DNA from 4 places in the Bradyrhizobium sp. WBOS07 genome. Region 4 is predicted to be linked to each of the others. Evidence: predicted binding sites of a transcription regulator. Region 4 holds the regulator's gene; each other region holds the start of a gene.
What was found. Region 4 encodes PhoB, which activates phosphate uptake and scavenging genes when phosphate is short. Its sites were predicted from a motif close to TGTCATNNANCTGTCAT; they were not measured.
Positions count from the first base shown of each region.

Region 1: a site for PhoB is predicted at 1,861-1,877, ahead of DCM79_RS17470 (YbhN family protein). Genes of this name have one in related genera too.
Region 2: a site for PhoB is predicted at 1,878-1,894, ahead of DCM79_RS14045 (RNA degradosome polyphosphate kinase). Genes of this name have one in related genera too.
Region 3: a site for PhoB is predicted at 2,762-2,778, ahead of DCM79_RS17640 (UDP-2,3-diacylglucosamine diphosphatase). Genes of this name have one in related genera too.

Region 1 covers NZ_CP029008.1:3,641,377-3,645,329, reverse strand. The annotation lists gene DCM79_RS17475 (hypothetical protein) at 1-519, opposite strand, end outside; gene DCM79_RS17470 (YbhN family protein) at 607-1,689, opposite strand; gene DCM79_RS17465 (ferritin-like domain-containing protein) at 2,121-2,627, shown strand; gene DCM79_RS17460 (hypothetical protein) at 2,699-3,133, opposite strand; gene DCM79_RS17455 (hypothetical protein) at 3,213-3,800, shown strand; gene DCM79_RS17450 (PLP-dependent aminotransferase family protein) at 3,809-3,953, opposite strand, start outside.
Region 2 covers NZ_CP029008.1:2,971,357-2,975,309, reverse strand. The annotation lists gene DCM79_RS14045 (RNA degradosome polyphosphate kinase) at 1-1,803, opposite strand, end outside; gene DCM79_RS14040 (DnaA ATPase domain-containing protein) at 1,954-2,631, opposite strand; gene DCM79_RS14035 (CDP-alcohol phosphatidyltransferase family protein) at 2,755-3,297, opposite strand; gene purM (phosphoribosylformylglycinamidine cyclo-ligase) at 3,455-3,953, shown strand, end outside.
Region 3 covers NZ_CP029008.1:3,682,678-3,686,630, forward strand. The annotation lists gene DCM79_RS17630 (threonine/serine dehydratase) at 1-791, opposite strand, end outside; gene DCM79_RS17635 (glycosyltransferase family 1 protein) at 854-1,912, opposite strand; gene DCM79_RS17640 (UDP-2,3-diacylglucosamine diphosphatase) at 1,926-2,738, opposite strand; gene thiD (bifunctional hydroxymethylpyrimidine kinase/phosphomethylpyrimidine kinase) at 3,111-3,911, opposite strand.
Region 4 covers NZ_CP029008.1:1,692,196-1,696,148, reverse strand. The annotation lists gene argF (ornithine carbamoyltransferase) at 1-218, opposite strand, end outside; gene DCM79_RS07915 (aspartate aminotransferase family protein) at 218-1,426, opposite strand; gene DCM79_RS07910 (GcrA family cell cycle regulator) at 1,896-2,405, shown strand; gene phoB (phosphate regulon transcriptional regulator PhoB) at 2,676-3,383, opposite strand; gene phoU (phosphate signaling complex protein PhoU) at 3,407-3,953, opposite strand, start outside.

The DNA.
Region 1 (3,953 bases), 1.9 Mb from region 4:
GGCGGAGACGTCGACGGTCGCGACCGTCTGCTTGCCGTAGCGGACGCGCAGGTTGATCGGCTCGGCGCAGTCGAAGGTCGATTGCTGCGGGCCGTCGCCGTCGTCGAACGACCAGGCGCAGGTGGCGCCGACCGGCACCGCGCCCACGAGACGCACGGTGACGGGATGGTCGATCGGGGTGAGGTAGTTTTCCTTGGTGTTGTCGCGGGTGCAGGGCTGGTTGACGCGGCCCTGAAGGTCGATGCAGAGGCGGTTGACCATGTTGCGCGCCCAGCCGCGGCCTTCGCTCTGGAGCTCCAGCGATTGTTCTGCGGCGAGGATGCTGCGGTTACGCGCATTCTCGACATGGAGCAGGAAGTCGCGCTCCTCGCGGAACAGTCGGAAGCGGTTGCGCACCTCCCAGCTGATCTGCAGGGGGCCGGCGTCCTGCGCGGCGGCGCGCTCGGCCGGCAAAACGGACAAAAGTCCGGCCAGCAGCAAGGCGCTGGCGCAGAGGGTACGAAGCAATACAGGGATCATGGCCCGCGTCTTCAACGGCAAAGTTGAGGCGGAAATAAGAGAGCATTGCGCTGCCGCCCGCAACCCTCCGGTCCGGGCAGGCTGCTTTCAGCGCTTATTGGCCTGCCGCAGCAACCGCTCGCGCTGCATCGGCGTCACCTCTTTGGGCAGATTGGCCTGCGCACAGGCCTCCGCCAGCCGCCGTCGCTCCTGCCAGGGCTCGACCACGTTCATCCAGAGCTCGCGCGTGCCCATGATGGAGATGGCGAGACCGAACGGGATCACGAAATAGAGGATGCGGAACACCAGCAGCGTCGCCAGCAGCTCCTCGCGGCCGAACTGCGGCAGCGCCACCAGCATGGCGGCATCGAACACGCCGATCGAGCCGGGCGCATGGCTGGCAAAGCCGATCAGGGTGGCCAGGATGAACACCACGGCCAGCGACATGAAGTCGATCGGCGGATTGGCCGGCATCAAGAGGTACATCGCCATGGCGCAGAAGCCGAGATCGACCACGCCGATGAGGATCTGCACCAGCGTCAGCGGCGCCGAGGGCAGCACCACCTTCCAGCCCTTCTGACCGAGCTCGCGCCGCTTCTCGCCCATGACGAGCCAGGCGAGATAAGCCCCGATCGAGGCAAGGCCGCCGAGCGCGATCAGCCGGTTGATCGATGGAGGAAGTTGATCCATCGAGGAGGCCGCGTCCGGATGGACCGCCAGGCCGATCGAGAGCACGAAGATGTTACCGAGCCAGAAGGTCAGGCCCGACAGGAAGCAGATCTTGGCAACGTCGATCGCGTTCAGCCCGTAGTCCGAATAGATCCGGAAGCGGATCGCGCCCCCGGTGAAGACGGTGGCGCCGATGTTGTGGCCGATCGAATAGGACGTGAAGCTGGAGAGCGCCGCGATGCGATAGGGCACGTGCTTCTTGCCGATCGTTCGCAGTGCGAAATAATCGTAGAAGGTCAGCGTGCAGAACGCGAAGAACACGCACACCGCCGCCAGCCCGATGCTGCCGCGGGGGATCTCGGTCAACGCGGTCAGGATGACCCCGGTATCGATGCCCTTGAGGGTCCGCACCAGCGTGGTGATCGCGAAGGCGATGATGAAGATGCTCGCGGCAACTCCAAGCCGTCGCCAGCCGATCCATCTCTTGAAGCCGCGCTTCAGCGCAGGCAGCAGTCCGTGCATTCATCCTCCCGGCGGGGGGCAAGACCGACAGGGCCAGGCATTGGCCAGTTCGGGTGCGATCATCACCAAAGGCAGGCAGCGATCGCTAGGCGTGATCCAGCTCATTTAAGGCAAAAACTGCAGCTTGTGCAGCCCTTGACAACAATAGGTTCTGCGCCGGACCGGCAACTTTGTCATACGCGGTTCACATCGGAAGGCGCGTTAAGCATATGAGTCGTGAAAGCGGGCCGGCGCGTGCGTTCGTATCGGCCTATGATTTCAGATCCCGGCGCCGCCCGCATTGTTCCAACGCAATGCCATGCGGGTGTTTTTTGGAACGTCGATGTCGCGCGTTCGTTGGGTCCGAACAGCAACCGAAACATGGCGCAATGAGCGGCTTTTCGTGCAAGCCGCTGCCTGCGTGTTCCAGCAAACCGAAAAAGGACGAAACGATGGGACTGTTCACAAAAGACATCAAAACCATGAACGACCTGTTCGTGCATCAGCTCCAGGACATCTATTACGCCGAGCAGCAGCTGACCAAGGCGCTGCCGAAGATGGCCAGCAAGGCCACCGATCCGCAGCTGAAACAGGGCTTTTTGACGCACCTCGAAGAGACCAAGCAGCACGTGGCGCGGCTCGAGGAAGTGTTCAAGATGCATGGCGTCCCCGTCAAGGCGGTCGACTGCCCGGCGATCGACGGCATCATCGAGGAAGCCGATGAGACCGCCGGCGAAGTTGCCGACAAGGCCGTGCTCGACGCCGCGCTGATCAACGCAGCCCAGGCCGCCGAACATTACGAGATCGTGCGTTACGGCAGCTTGATCGCCTGGGCCAAGCAGCTCGGCCGCAACGATTGCGCCGCCGTGCTCGCCAAGACGCTCGAGGAGGAAAAGGCGACCGATCATAAGCTGACCACGCTGGCCGAGAGCAAGGTGAATCTGCGCGCGGCGAGCTGAGCCGGGCCCAAATTCGACGAACGCTGCGCGGCCTCCGCGCGGCGTTCTTTCTTTGCGGCCCGTGTCTGCGATCAGCCGCGGCGCAGCGCGAAATGGGCGCCGCAGAACGCCATGACGGCGCCGAGGCAGAGCGCGGCGAGCCCGGCCAGCACGCCGGAGACGGTCGGGATCGGGCTCGGCGCGGAGGCTGCCTGACCCGCCCCCGCGAGCAGGAGCACGCCGACCGCGATCAGAAACTGGCGCATCCGCTGCGGGATCTGGCCGGAGGCCGCGCTTTGCATCAGCGTCGCGGTGAAATAGCCGCCGGAAAAGCCGACCGTGGCGATCAGCCACCACGCGATCGCCGCGCCCGCGGGGATGAACTCGGCCGAGTCGGAGCGCCAGAGCCCGCCGAGGTCGAGCCCGTAGCGCGCGCCCAGCATGTGCACCGCGAGCGCCAGCAGCACGCCGGAGATCATTGCGGCGCCGAGAATCAGACGGCGCGGAAAAAAGGTCGTCTCAACCATGCCCCGCTTGTAGGATGGGCGAGGGCGACCGCGCAAGCGGATCGCGGGCGCGATGGCGCGGACGGGATCGATTGTCGGGATGCAGGGTTCGGAAGCCGAGGCCGCGTCAGTCACGAGCTATGCCTACAAGGCGTCGCTGATCGGCTCGGCGCATCGCTTCGCGCTGACGGAGCAGGGGCTGTCCTGGCACATCGGCAGCCGCTCGGGCCTGTGGCCGTATGACGAGATCAGCGCGATCCGGCTGTCGTTCCGCCCGGTCTCGATGCAGCAGCACCGCTTTCGCGCCGATATCACCCACAGCAGCGGCCGTCGCATCGCGATCCTGTCGACGAGCTGGCAGACCGCCGCGCTGATGGCGCCGCAAGACAACGGCTTTCGCGCCTTCATCGTCGAATTGCATGCACGGATGGCGCAAGCCGGCAGCCACGCGGTACTGACGTCGGGGCTCGGCCGCATGGCCTATGCGATGGTGCTGGCATTCCTGGCGATGCTCACGGTCGCGATGGTGGGCCTGTTGATCCGCGCGCTCGTGATCGGCGAGTTCGCCGGCGCGCTGTTCGTCCTCGGCTTTGCCGCGCTGTTCGCCTGGCAGGTCGGCGGCTTCGTGCGGCGTAACCGGCCGTGCAGCTATGGCTTCGATCAATTGCCCCGGTCCGTGCTGCCATAGACCGATATCTACTCCGTCGAGTCCAAATCCTCTTCCTTGGTGCCGAGCAGCGACGCGATCGTGCGCAGGCCGGCATCGAGCTGCTCGAACGAGGGTGGGGCGAGCGCGAGGCGCACCGCATTCGGGGCGTGGCCGTGGGCGATGGCGAAGGTG
Region 2 (3,953 bases), 1.3 Mb from region 4:
GATCGACTTGACGCGGATGTTCTCGGACAGGCCGGGAATGCCGGGGCGCAGGCAGCAGATGCCGCGCACCACGAGCTCGACCTGCACGCCCGCCTGCGAGGCCTCGTAGAGCGCGTCGATGATGTCGGGGTCGACCAGCGCATTCATCTTCATCCAGACCGCGCCGTGCCGGCCGTGCCGCGCATGCGCGGTCTCGCCCTGGATGTGCTCGATGATGCGCTTGCGCAGGGTGAGCGGCGACACCGCCATCTTTTCCAGATCGCTCGGCGCGGCGTAGCCGGTGATGAAATTGAACACGCGCGCGGCATCGCGGCCGATGGTCGGATCGGAAGTGAAGTAGGAGAGGTCGGTGTAGATGCGCGCGGTGACCGGGTGATAATTGCCGGTGCCGGTATGAACATAGGTGGTGAGGCTGCCGCCCTCGCGGCGCACCACCATCGAGAGCTTCGCGTGCGTCTTCAGCTCGAGGAAGCCGTAGACGACCTGCACGCCGGCGCGTTCGAGGTCGCGGGCCCAGCGGATGTTGGCTTCCTCGTCGAAGCGCGCCTTCAGCTCGATCAGCGCCGTGACGGACTTGCCGGCCTCGGCGGCTTCGGCGAGCGCGCGGACGATCGGCGAGTTGTTGGAGGTGCGGTAAAGCGTCTGCTTGATCGCGACGACGTCGGGGTCGCGTGCGGCCTGCTGCAGGAACTGCACCACGACGTCGAAGGATTCGTAGGGGTGATGGACGACGAGGTCCTTTTGCCGGATCGCGGCAAAAATATCGCCGCCGTGCTCGCGCACGCGCTCGGGGTGGCGCGGCACGTAAGGGGTGAATTCCAGATCGGGGCGGTCGAGGCGGGTGAGCTGCGAGAGCTCGTTCATCGCCTGCACGCCGTCGACCAGGAAGACCTCATCGTCGGCGGCCGAGAGCGCGTGCTGCACGAAGCTGCGCAGCTGCTCCGGCATCTTGGCGTCGATCTCTAGCCGGATCACCGACCCGCGGCGGCGGCGCTTCAGCGCCGTCTCGAACAGGCGGACCAGGTCTTCCGCCTCTTCCTCGATCTCGAGCTCGGAGTCGCGGATGATCCGGAAGGCGCCCTGGCCGTGCAGGTTGTAGCCGGGAAACAGGCGGTTGATGAACAGGGCGGTTGCCTGTTCCAGCGAGATCAGCCGGACGATCTTGCCGTCGGCCGGCAGGCGGATGAAGCGGTCGATCTTGCCGGGCATGCGGATCAGGGCGTTCATCTGCCTGCCGTCGGCGGCGCGCGTGAGCTGGAGCGCGATGGTGAAGCCGAGGCTCGGGATGAACGGGAAGGGGTGCGCCGGGTCGATCGCCAGCGGCGTCAGCAACGGGAACACGTTGTTGAGGAAGTAGTCCTCGATCCAGGTTCGTTCCGCCTTGCTGACATCCTTGCCGTCGACCAGCACGATGCCGACATCGGCCAGCGTTCCGCGCAGGTCGCGCCAGATCGCCTGCTGGTCGGAGGCAAGTTCGGACACGGTGCGGTTGATCAGCGCGAGCTGCTCGGACGGCGTCAGGCCGTCGGGGCTGCGTTCGGCAATGCCCTCGCGGACCTGGGCCTTGATGCCGGCGACGCGGACCATGAAGAATTCGTCGAGGTTATTTGCCGAAATCGACAGGAATCGCACCCGCTCCAGCACGGGGTGGCTGGAATTGACGGATTCCTCCAGGACGCGGCGGTTGAAATGCAGCCAGGAGAGCTCGCGATTGATGAATCGTTCGGGGCTGGCCGCGATCGCCGGCAAGCCTTCGGCCTCCGGAACTTTCTCTTTTATTTCAATGGCTTGCGCAGAGTCCATCAGAAGTCGGTCCATCCTGTCTCGCCTCACTTTGCGATCTATGCGCAAAACCCGCGGGAGCATGTGTTACAGCGATGACGTTTCGATGACATTGATGTTCCGCCGCTTGGCGGCGTCAAGCGGGCTCCGCGGCGCCCGGGCGGGCGAGCGTCAGGCGTCCCGCAGCAGCTCGGCGGCCAGCGCCCTGGTCACGGGACGGCCGAGCCGCAGGGCCTCGCTGTCGAGCAGTTCCACGGCTTGGCGGGCGGCGGCCGAGGACCGCTCCAGGCGGGTGGCGAGATAGCCGACCACGCTCTCGTCCACATTGAGCTGGCGGTCGGCACAGAATTTCAAGATCAGGCCGCGGAAGAGCTGGTCGTCCGGGGGCAGCAGCGTGACAACAGGCACGGCGCGCAGGCGCGAGCGCAGGTCGCGAAGCTCGATCTCGAGCGCGGCCGGTGCCTCGCGCCCGGTGAAGAGCACGTAGGCGCCGTCCTCGCGAGCAAGGTTCATGAGGTGGAAGAGGGCGCGTTCGTCGAAATCTCCCGCCCGGAGATCCTCGACCACCAGGGCGCCGGTGGCGAGCGCGCCCGGAACGCCGGCGGCCGTCAGGACGTTGGCGGCAGCCGAGCGGGCACCTGATATGTCGGCCCAGATCGCGGCGAGGTGGCTCTTGCCGCTGCCTTCGGGGCCGGCGAGCCACATGATCCGGTTCGGCCATTCCGGCCAGCTGTCGATCAGGGCCACGCCGGCCGCGTTGGCGGGGCCCTCAAGGAAATTGTCCCGGCTGAGGCTCTCCGCATGCGGAAGCGTAAACGCCAATTGTCGGGGATGGACGCGGCCTGCCACGCTTGCTTTGCTCCTGCCGGCGCGCCGGCCCGTTCGAAGAGAATGCGACTTGATGGAGCGGAATTGGCCTTTTGCGGGGCCGCTTCCGCTCTCGCCTGGTCCGCTCTCACTTGTCGTCCGCTCTCACTTGGCCTCGATCGTGCTCATGTGCCGCAGCCACCCGACGAGATAGAGCGACACCGACGTGAGCGTGAAGACCGTGACGAGGCCCATCAGGATGATATCATAAGGAGCCGGCTTGAAGCCGAAGGCAAGTGCCGCCAGCACCAGCGCCGCGAACGCCACTTGGGCAACGGTGTTGAGCTTGGACACTTTCGACGGCTTCATCTCGACCGGCCGGTCGAACAGCCAGGATATGATCACGGCGGCGACGATCATGATGTCGCGCGAGACCACCAGGATCACGATCCAGCGCGGGATCGCGCCCCAGATGCCCAGCGCCATGTAGATCGAGACCAGCAGGGCCTTGTCCGCGAGCGGGTCGAGCAGGGCCCCAAGCTCGCTCGTCATGTTGAAACGCTTGGCCAGGAAGCCGTCCACGGCGTCGCTGATACCGGCGATCAGGAAGACGGCGAACGCGACCTCCATTTGGCTCGACACGATGGCCCAGACGATGATCGGGACCAGCATGATGCGGCCCAGCGTAATGATGTTCGGAATACTCACGAAAGCGCTTCCCGGCACCCGGTCTACCTCGAAATCCGGCCCCTCGGGAGGCTGAACCGGTTGATATCTCTACATAGTATATGGCGGTGCGCCACGCGAGCCATTGCGTGTCCCCGGAATTCGACGTAACCAGCCGCAACCCCACTGGAAATCGGGCATGACCGACCGCAAAAACGGCCTCACTTACGCCGATTCAGGCGTCGATATCGATGCGGGCAACCGCCTGGTCGATCTGATCAAGCCGATGGTGCGCGCCACGGCGCGGCCGGGGGCCGATGCCGAGATCGGCGGCTTCGGCGGCCTGTTCGACCTCAAGGCGGCCGGCTTTAAGGATCCCGTCCTCGTGGCCGCGACCGACGGTGTCGGCACCAAGGTCAAGATCGCGATCGAGACCGGGCTGCACGGCGGGATCGGCATCGACCTCGTCGCCATGAGCGTCAACGATCTCGTGGTGCAGGGCGCCGAACCACTGTTCTTCCTGGATTATTTCGCCTGCGGCAAGCTCGACCCCGAGGCCACGGCTTCGATCGTCGCGGGCGTCGCGGAAGGATGCCGCGAATCCGGCTGCGCCTTGATCGGGGGTGAGACCGCCGAGATGCCCGGCCTCTACAAGGACGGCGATTACGATCTCGGCGGCTTTGCCGTCGGCGCGGCGG
Region 3 (3,953 bases), 2.0 Mb from region 4:
GTGACACCGCGCGCCAGCAGCTTGCTGTTGATCGCAAAGGTCATCTCGCCGGGGATCAGGGCCATCAGCGCATCGCAGATGGTGCGGCCCGCGGGCCCGTGCGGCTCGCGATGACCCGCGCTCAGCGAAATGCCGTGATCGTCGAACGCCTCGGGCTCGGCCACCACGATCTCGGCGAGCGGATAGCGCGCCTTCACCGCGGTCGCGACGCCCGCGATCAGGCCGCCGCCGGACGCCGGTGCCACCACGATGTCGGGGGAAAGGCCAAGCGTTGCCATGTCCTCCGCGATCTCGCGGCCGGCGGTGCCCTGCCCTGCGATCACGAACGGATCGTCGTAGGGCCTCACCAGCGTCGCGCCGCGCTTCTCGGCGATGCCGCGCGAGATCGCCTCGCGGTCGTCCTTGTCGCGATCATAGAGCACGACCTCGGCGCCGTAGGATTTGGTGCGCTCGCGCTTGGACAGCGGCGCATCCGCTGGCATCACGATGGTCGCCTGCATGTCGAGGATTTTTGCCGCCGCCGCCACGCCCTGGGCGTGATTGCCGGAGGAGAACGCGACGACGCCGCCGGCGCGCTTGTCCTGCGGGATCGAGAACACCTTGTTGAACGCGCCGCGGAACTTGAAGGAGCCGGTGCGCTGGAGCATCTCCGGCTTCAGGAAGACTTTGGCGCCAACCCGCTCGTTGAGCACCGGAAAGGACAATAGCGGGGTGCGGATGGCGTAGGGCGCGATCACGCGCGCTGCGGCGTCGATGTCGGCGGGGCCGATCGGGAGAAGCTGTTCGGTCATATCAGACCTTATCGCGGCCATCGAGCCGCGGGCAAGACACCTCCGCGCGAGGAATCTTCCCTTCAGGCGACGAAGCGCGGCTGTTCCGTGCCGTCCCGGCCCGGCAGCACGGCCCCCACCGCCTGGATGTTATCAACAAAAGCCCTCGCCGAGGCTTCCCAGGTGTAATTGGCGGCGAATTCGACACAGTCCTGCCGGGAGATATCGAGCGCCGCGAAGCAGGCGTTGCGCAGGTCGTGATCGAGGGCGCCGACCGGGGCGTCGCCGATCACGTCGCGGGGCCCCTTCACCGGAAAGGCCGCGACCGGCAGGCCGCTCGCCAGCGCCTCCAACAGCACCAGGCCGAACGTGTCGGTCTTGCTCGGGAACACGAACACGTCGGCCGCCGCATAGATGTCCGCCAGGGCCTCGCCGTGCTTCTCGCCGAGGAAGATCGCATCGGGATAGGCCTCTTCCAGCGCGGCGCGCGCCGGGCCGTCGCCCACGATCACCTTGGTGCCGGGCAGATCCAGGTCGAGGAACGCTTCGAGATTCTTCTCCACCGCGACGCGGCCGACCGACAGGAACACTGGTGCCGGCAGGCAGAGGTCGATGACGCGCGGGTGGAACACCTTTGTGTCGACGCCGCGGGGCCACAGTACGACATTGTCGAAACCGCGCTCGGCCAGCTCGCAGGCGAGCGCAGGCGTTGCCGCCATCACGGCACGGCTGGGGGCATGGAAGCGGCGCAGCGCCCGCCAGATCAGCGAGCCCGGAACCGGCACGCGGGCGCGGACATATTCGGGAAAGCGGGTGTGGAAGCTGGTCGTGAACGGCAGCCGGCGCTGGCGGCAATAGCGGCGGACCATCAGGCCGATCGGCCCTTCGGTCGCGATGTGGATGCTGTCCGGGCGCGCCTCCTCGATCAGCCTGGCAATGCGCGCCGGGCGCGGCATCGCCAGGCGCACGTCGCGATAGCTCGGCATCGCGAAGGTGCGGAACGATTGCGGCGTCAGGAAGGTGAACGCAACGCCGGAACCCTCGACATCAAGCCCCTCAGCCGCGTCCGCAAGCTTGGTCAGCGTCCGAACCACACCGTTGACTTGCGGGTGCCAGGCGTCGGTCGCGACCAGGATGCGCATCGGGCGGCCTCTGTTATGCGGCTCTGGCTGCGACCTGCGGGACGGCCGCCGGCTTCTGCAGATGATCCGCCCAGGTGATGATCTCGAAACGGCCGTCGTCGTGCTCGACCAGCGCGGTGCAGCTCTCGACCCAGTCGCCGCAATTCATGTAGCGAATGTCGCCCTCGTCGCGGATCACGGCATAGTGGATGTGGCCGCAGATCACGCCGTCGGCGTCGTAGCGCCGCGCCTCGGCGGCGAGCGCCTGCTCGAACGCGCCGATATAATTGACCGCGTTCTTGACCTTCTGCTTGGCCCATTGCGACAACGACCAATAGGGCACCTTGAATAGGCGGCGGAAGAAGTTGACCAGGCGATTCATCTGGATCGCGAAGTCGTAGGCCTTGTCGCCGAGATGGGCGAGCCAGCGCGCGTTCTGCACCACGAGATCGAAGATGTCGCCGTGGATGACGAGATAGCGCTTGCCGTCGGCGCCGGTGTGGACGGTGTTCTCGACCACGTCGATGCCGCCGAAATGCGTGCCGTAATAGTTGCGCAGGAACTCGTCGTGATTGCCGGGGATGTAGATGACCTTGGCACCCTTGCGCGCCTTGCGCAAAAGCTTCTGGACCAGATCATTGTGCGATTGCGGCCAGTGCCAGCTCGATTTCAGCGCCCAGCCGTCGACGATGTCGCCGACCAGATAGATCGTGTCGGCATCGTGGTAGCGCAGGAAGTCGAGCAGGAGATCGGCTTGAGAACCGCGGGCTCCGAGATGAACGTCGGAGATGAACAACGTGCGAAAGCGCCGCTCGGGGCCCTCGTCACTCACATCGTAACTTCCCATGCGCCAGCCTGTAACAATGTCCCGTGACAGGGGGATGACCGGTTGAACCCTTGAGGCAACTCTAGATACGAATCACGCCTGGCCTCGCCCTCCCTGCGAATATCAGTCGCATGCGACAATCAGGCGACGGCGCCGCAGAAGGCACTGGTTGACGCTACCCTCCCCTGGAGGGGGAGGGTCGATCGCGCGCAGCGCGAGCGGGGTGGGGTGATCTCTCCACTCGGGCACTGTTGGCTGTGGAGAAACCGTCACCCCACCCCGTCTCACGTTTCGCTACGCTCAATGTGAGCCGACCCTCCCCCTCCAGGGGAGGGTAAATTGGCTGCACCACGTGTGCTGAACCGTAAACAGCTTGGCTTCCGCGCGCCCGCGTCAGTAGAACTTGTGAAAATGATGGATCGGGCCGTGGCCGTGTCCGACGCTGAAGCGGTCGGCGGCGGCGATCGCCGCGCTTATCCAGGTCTTGGCGCTGCGCACGGCGCTTGCCAGATCCTCGCCCCGGGCGAGCCCTGCGGCGACCGCCGAGGAGAGCGAGCAGCCAGTGCCATGGGTGTTGCGGGTCGCCACGCGCGGCGCTGCCAGCGCGAGCGTTCCCTCGCCACTGACGAGATAGTCGATGCTCTCGGCGCCCTCGCCGTGCCCGCCCTTGATCAGAACCGCTCGGCAGCCGAGCGCCAGCAGGCGTCGCCCCTGGCTTTCGATCCCCGCTTCGCTTGCCGCGACCGGCTCGTCGAGCAGCGCCGCGGCCTCCGGCAGATTGGGCGTGATCACCGACGCCAGCGGTACCAGTTTTGTGCGCAGCGCATTGACGGCCTCCGCGGCGAGCAGGCGATCCCCCGACGTCGCCACCATCACGGGATCGAGCACGACGTGCCCCGGCGACCAGCGCAACAATGCGGCCGCGATCGCCTCGATGCTGGCGACCTGGGCCACCATGCCGATCTTCACCGCGCCGATGTCGAGATCGGAGAACACCGCATCGATCTGCTCGGTGACGAATGCCGCCGGCACGGCGTGGATGCCGGTGACGCCGCGCGTGTTCTGCGCGGTCAAGGCCGTGATGACGGACGCGCCGTAGACGCCGAGCGCCGCAAACGTCTTCAGGTCGGCCTGGATGCCGGCGCCGCCGCTGGAATCGGAGCCGGCGATGGTGAGTGCGACCGGGGTCGTCATCGCCGGGCACCTTTGCTGGATACGGACACCGCCATGGCCTGT
Region 4 (3,953 bases):
AGCTGGCGCATGCCGACGTCGAACGACACCCGGGTCCGCGTCGAGGGACGCTCGAAGATCATCGCCAGCGTCTTGCCTTCGAGCGGCCGTACCGGCTGATGCGCCTTCTGCTTCGCCTTCATCGCGCTCGACGCGGCGAGCATGCGCTTGAGCTCCGACAAGGGCAGCTCGTTGATGTCGAGGAAGTGCTTCGGCGTCTTGGTCGGGGACTTGCTCATCAGCTTGCCGCCCGCTTGCTCTGGCCGGCCGACAAGGCGGTGCAGGCGCGCTCCAGCCGCCCGACGCTGTCCTCGATCTCGGCTTCGGTGACGATCAAGGGCGGCAGGAAGCGCACGACATTGTCGCCGGCCCCGACGGTCAGCAGCTTTTCGTCGCGCAAGGCGGCGACCAGGTCGCCCGAGGGCACGACGGCCTTGATGCCGATCAGGAGGCCCTCGCCGCGCACCTCGCCGACGATATCGGGGTGACGGTCGATCACCGAGGCGAGCTTCTGCTTGAGCAGCAGCGACATCTTCTGCACGTGGTCGAAGAAGCCGGGCTTGAGCATGACGTCGAGCACGGCGTTGGCCGCGGAGATCGCCAGCGGATTGCCGCCGAAGGTCGAGCCGTGCGAGCCGGGCCCCATGCCGGCGGCCGCGTCCGCGGTCGCCAGCACGGCGCCGATCGGGAAGCCGCCGCCGAGCGCCTTCGCCAGCGACATCACGTCAGGCGTAACGCCGGTGCGCCGATATGCGAACAGATCGCCGGCACGGCCCATGCCGGTCTGCACCTCGTCGAAGGCGAGCAGCAGGCCCTTCTCGTCGCAAAGCTGGCGCAGTGCCTTGAGGAACGCCGGTGGTGCCGAACGCACGCCGCCCTCGCCCTGGATCGGCTCGATCAGGATACCGGCGGTGTCAGGCCCGATCGCCTTCTTGACGGCGTCGAGGTCGCCATGCGGCACCTGATCGAAGCCGTCCATCGGCGGACCGAACCCTTCGAGATATTTTGCCGATCCCGTCGCAGCGAGCGTCGCCAGCGTGCGGCCGTGGAAGGCGCCTTCGAAGGTGATGATGCGGTAGCGCTCCGGGTGCCCCTTGGAGAAGTGATGATGGCGCACCAGCTTGATCACGCCCTCCAGCGCCTCGGCGCCGGAATTGCAGAAGAACACCAGGTCGGCAAAACTCTCGTGGCACAGGCGCGCGGCGAGCTTCTCGCCGTCCGGGCTCTGGAACAGGTTCGACATGTGCCACAGCTTCGTCGCCTGCTCCTGCAACGCCTTGATCAGATGCGGGTGGCAATGGCCCAGCGCATTGACGGCGACGCCCGAGGTGAAATCGAGATAGCGATCGCCATTGGTCGCGATCAGCCAGCAGCCTTCGCCGCGCTCGAAACCGAGGTTGGCCCTGGCGAAAACGGGAAGCAAATGCGGGGCTGCGCTGTTAGTCATGACGGCCACATGATGTTGCGGACGGTGTGAGGCGTGCATTGCGCAACGCACCATCCACCGGCCCGGAAAACGAAACGTGCCGCCTTTTAAGGGCGGCACGCGCGACTATCTTAGGCCTGGTGAAACGGGTGTCAATGCCGCCCGAAAGCCCCAGGAAACGGTGATGAAACGGTGATTCCGTAGTCTTGCGGTCGCGATTTTGCGGGTTTTTCACCACGGAACATGTGGAAGCGAGTCGGCGGACTCTTGCGCGCGAGTCACGCCATATTGTAGCGTTTGGCTTGTCAGATACGACATCTCGTGCGGCAGTTCTGATCCCAAGAGTCCTCATGTACCGGCGTAAACGTTCGGGCGTCAGTTGCGCGCCCGGCGAGCCCTAAGGGATTCGAGCGGCACGGGTTTTTCGAGGCTTAGGCATTCGCCGCATGGACCGCCAGGATGGCAGCCGCGCGGCGAGGGAAAGGGTGCAATGACGGTTTTGACCTGGTCCGACGATCGCGTCGAGCAGCTGAAAAAGCTCTGGGAGGCCGGATTGTCGGCCAGCCAGATCGCAGCAGAGCTCGGCAATGTGACCCGCAATGCCGTGATCGGCAAAGTGCACAGGCTCGGCCTGTCCGGCCGCGCCAAGAGCCCTTCGTCGGCCGCGCCCCGGCCGCGCAAGGCGCGTCCCGCCCAGCACATGATGCGGGTGACGCGCCCCATCGCGCGCGGCAACACTGCGCTGGCGCAGGCCTTCGAGGTCGAGGTCGAGGCCGAACCGGTCACCTACGACAACGTGGTGCCGATGAGCCAGCGGCTGTCGCTGCTCGAATTGAACGAGGCGACCTGCCACTGGCCGGTGGGCGATCCCTCGAGCCCGGATTTCTTCTTCTGCGGCGGCAAGGCCCTGTCCGGCCTGCCCTATTGCGCCCAGCACTCGCGCGTGGCGTATCAGCCGGCGGCGGATCGGCGCCGCGCGGCCCCGAAGCCCACGCGCTGAGCTGCGCGGAATTAACTGACTGCAAAGACGGCAGCCGTCACGCGACGGCGCCTCAACCAACTCGGTGTCATCCCCGCGAACGCGGGGATCCAAAACCACAGGGCGTAATTGTTGCGCGAGATGGTGGCTTCGAGTCTTCGTCAAACCACGCCCTGTGGCTATCGCGACGAGCGCAAGCGCTCGCGCGGATGTCCCGGGCTCGCGCTGCGCGCGCCCCGGGACGACGACAGCTGAGATTGGCCACAGCTGCAGCAAACACCTCACCCGCCCTTACGTCTGCTCCGCCTTGGCGAAACGGTCGTCCAGCGCGTAGCCGGCGCCGCGGACGGTGCGGATCGGGTCCTGCTCGCGGCCGAGATTGAGCAGCTTGCGCAGGCGGCCGATATGGACGTCGACGGTGCGCTCGTCGATGTAGATGTCGCGGCCCCAGACGCTGTCGAGCAGCTGCTCGCGCGAGAACACGCGGCCGGGATGCTCCAGGAAAAACTCCAGCAGGCGATATTCGGTCGGGCCGAGATCGATCGGGCGGCCGGAGCGCGCGACGCGGCGCTTGTCGCGATCGAGCTCGATGTCGCCATAGGCCAGCACGGTGGCGAGCCGCTCGGGACTGGCGCGCCTGAGCAGGCCCTTCACGCGCGCGAGCAGCTCCGGCACCGAGAACGGCTTGACGATGTAGTCGTCGGCGCCGGTCGCAAGGCCCCGCACCCGCTCGCTCTCCTCGCCGCGCGCGGTGAGCATGATGATCGGCAGCTGCTTGGTCTCGGGCCGGGTGCGCAGGCGCCGGCACAGCTCGATGCCGGAGAGGCCCGGCAGCATCCAGTCGAGCACGATCAAATCGGGAATGTGTTCCTTGAGGCGGGTGTCGGCGTCGTCGCCGCGCATCACCGTCTCGACGTCATAGCCGTCGCCTTCGAGGTTGTAACGCAGAAGCTCGGTAAGAGCTTCCTCGTCCTCAACCACCATAATGCGTGCGCCCATGTTGTCGTCGCTCCTTGAGGTCTTCAGGTATTCGGGATCGTCGTGGCGAAATTGGTCATGTCGCCCTTCGGCCGCTTGTCGGTGATCGCCTGGCCCTCGATCATGTAGAACACGGTCTCGGCGATGTTGGTGGCGTGGTCGCCGATGCGCTCGATGTTCTTGGCGCAGAACATCAGATGGATGCAGAACGAGATGTTGCGCGGATCCTCCATCATGTAGGTCAGGAGCTCGCGGAACAGCGAGGTGCAGATCGCGTCGACCTCCTCGTCGCCCTTCCACACCGCCATCGCCGCCGGCAGATCGTGCGCGGCATAGGCGTCGAGCACGCTCTTGACCTGCTGCTGCACCAGGTCGGTCATGTGCTCGAGGCCGCGGAACAGCTTGAGCGGATGGAAGTCGGTCTCCAGCGCGGCGACGCGCTTGCCCATGTTCTTGGCGAGGTCGCCGATGCGCTCGAGGTCGGTCGCGACGCGCATGGCGCCGACGATCTCGCGCAGGTCCACCGCCATCGGCTGGCGGCGGGCGATGGTGAGCACGGCGCGCTCCTCGATGCGCTTCTGCAGCGCGTCG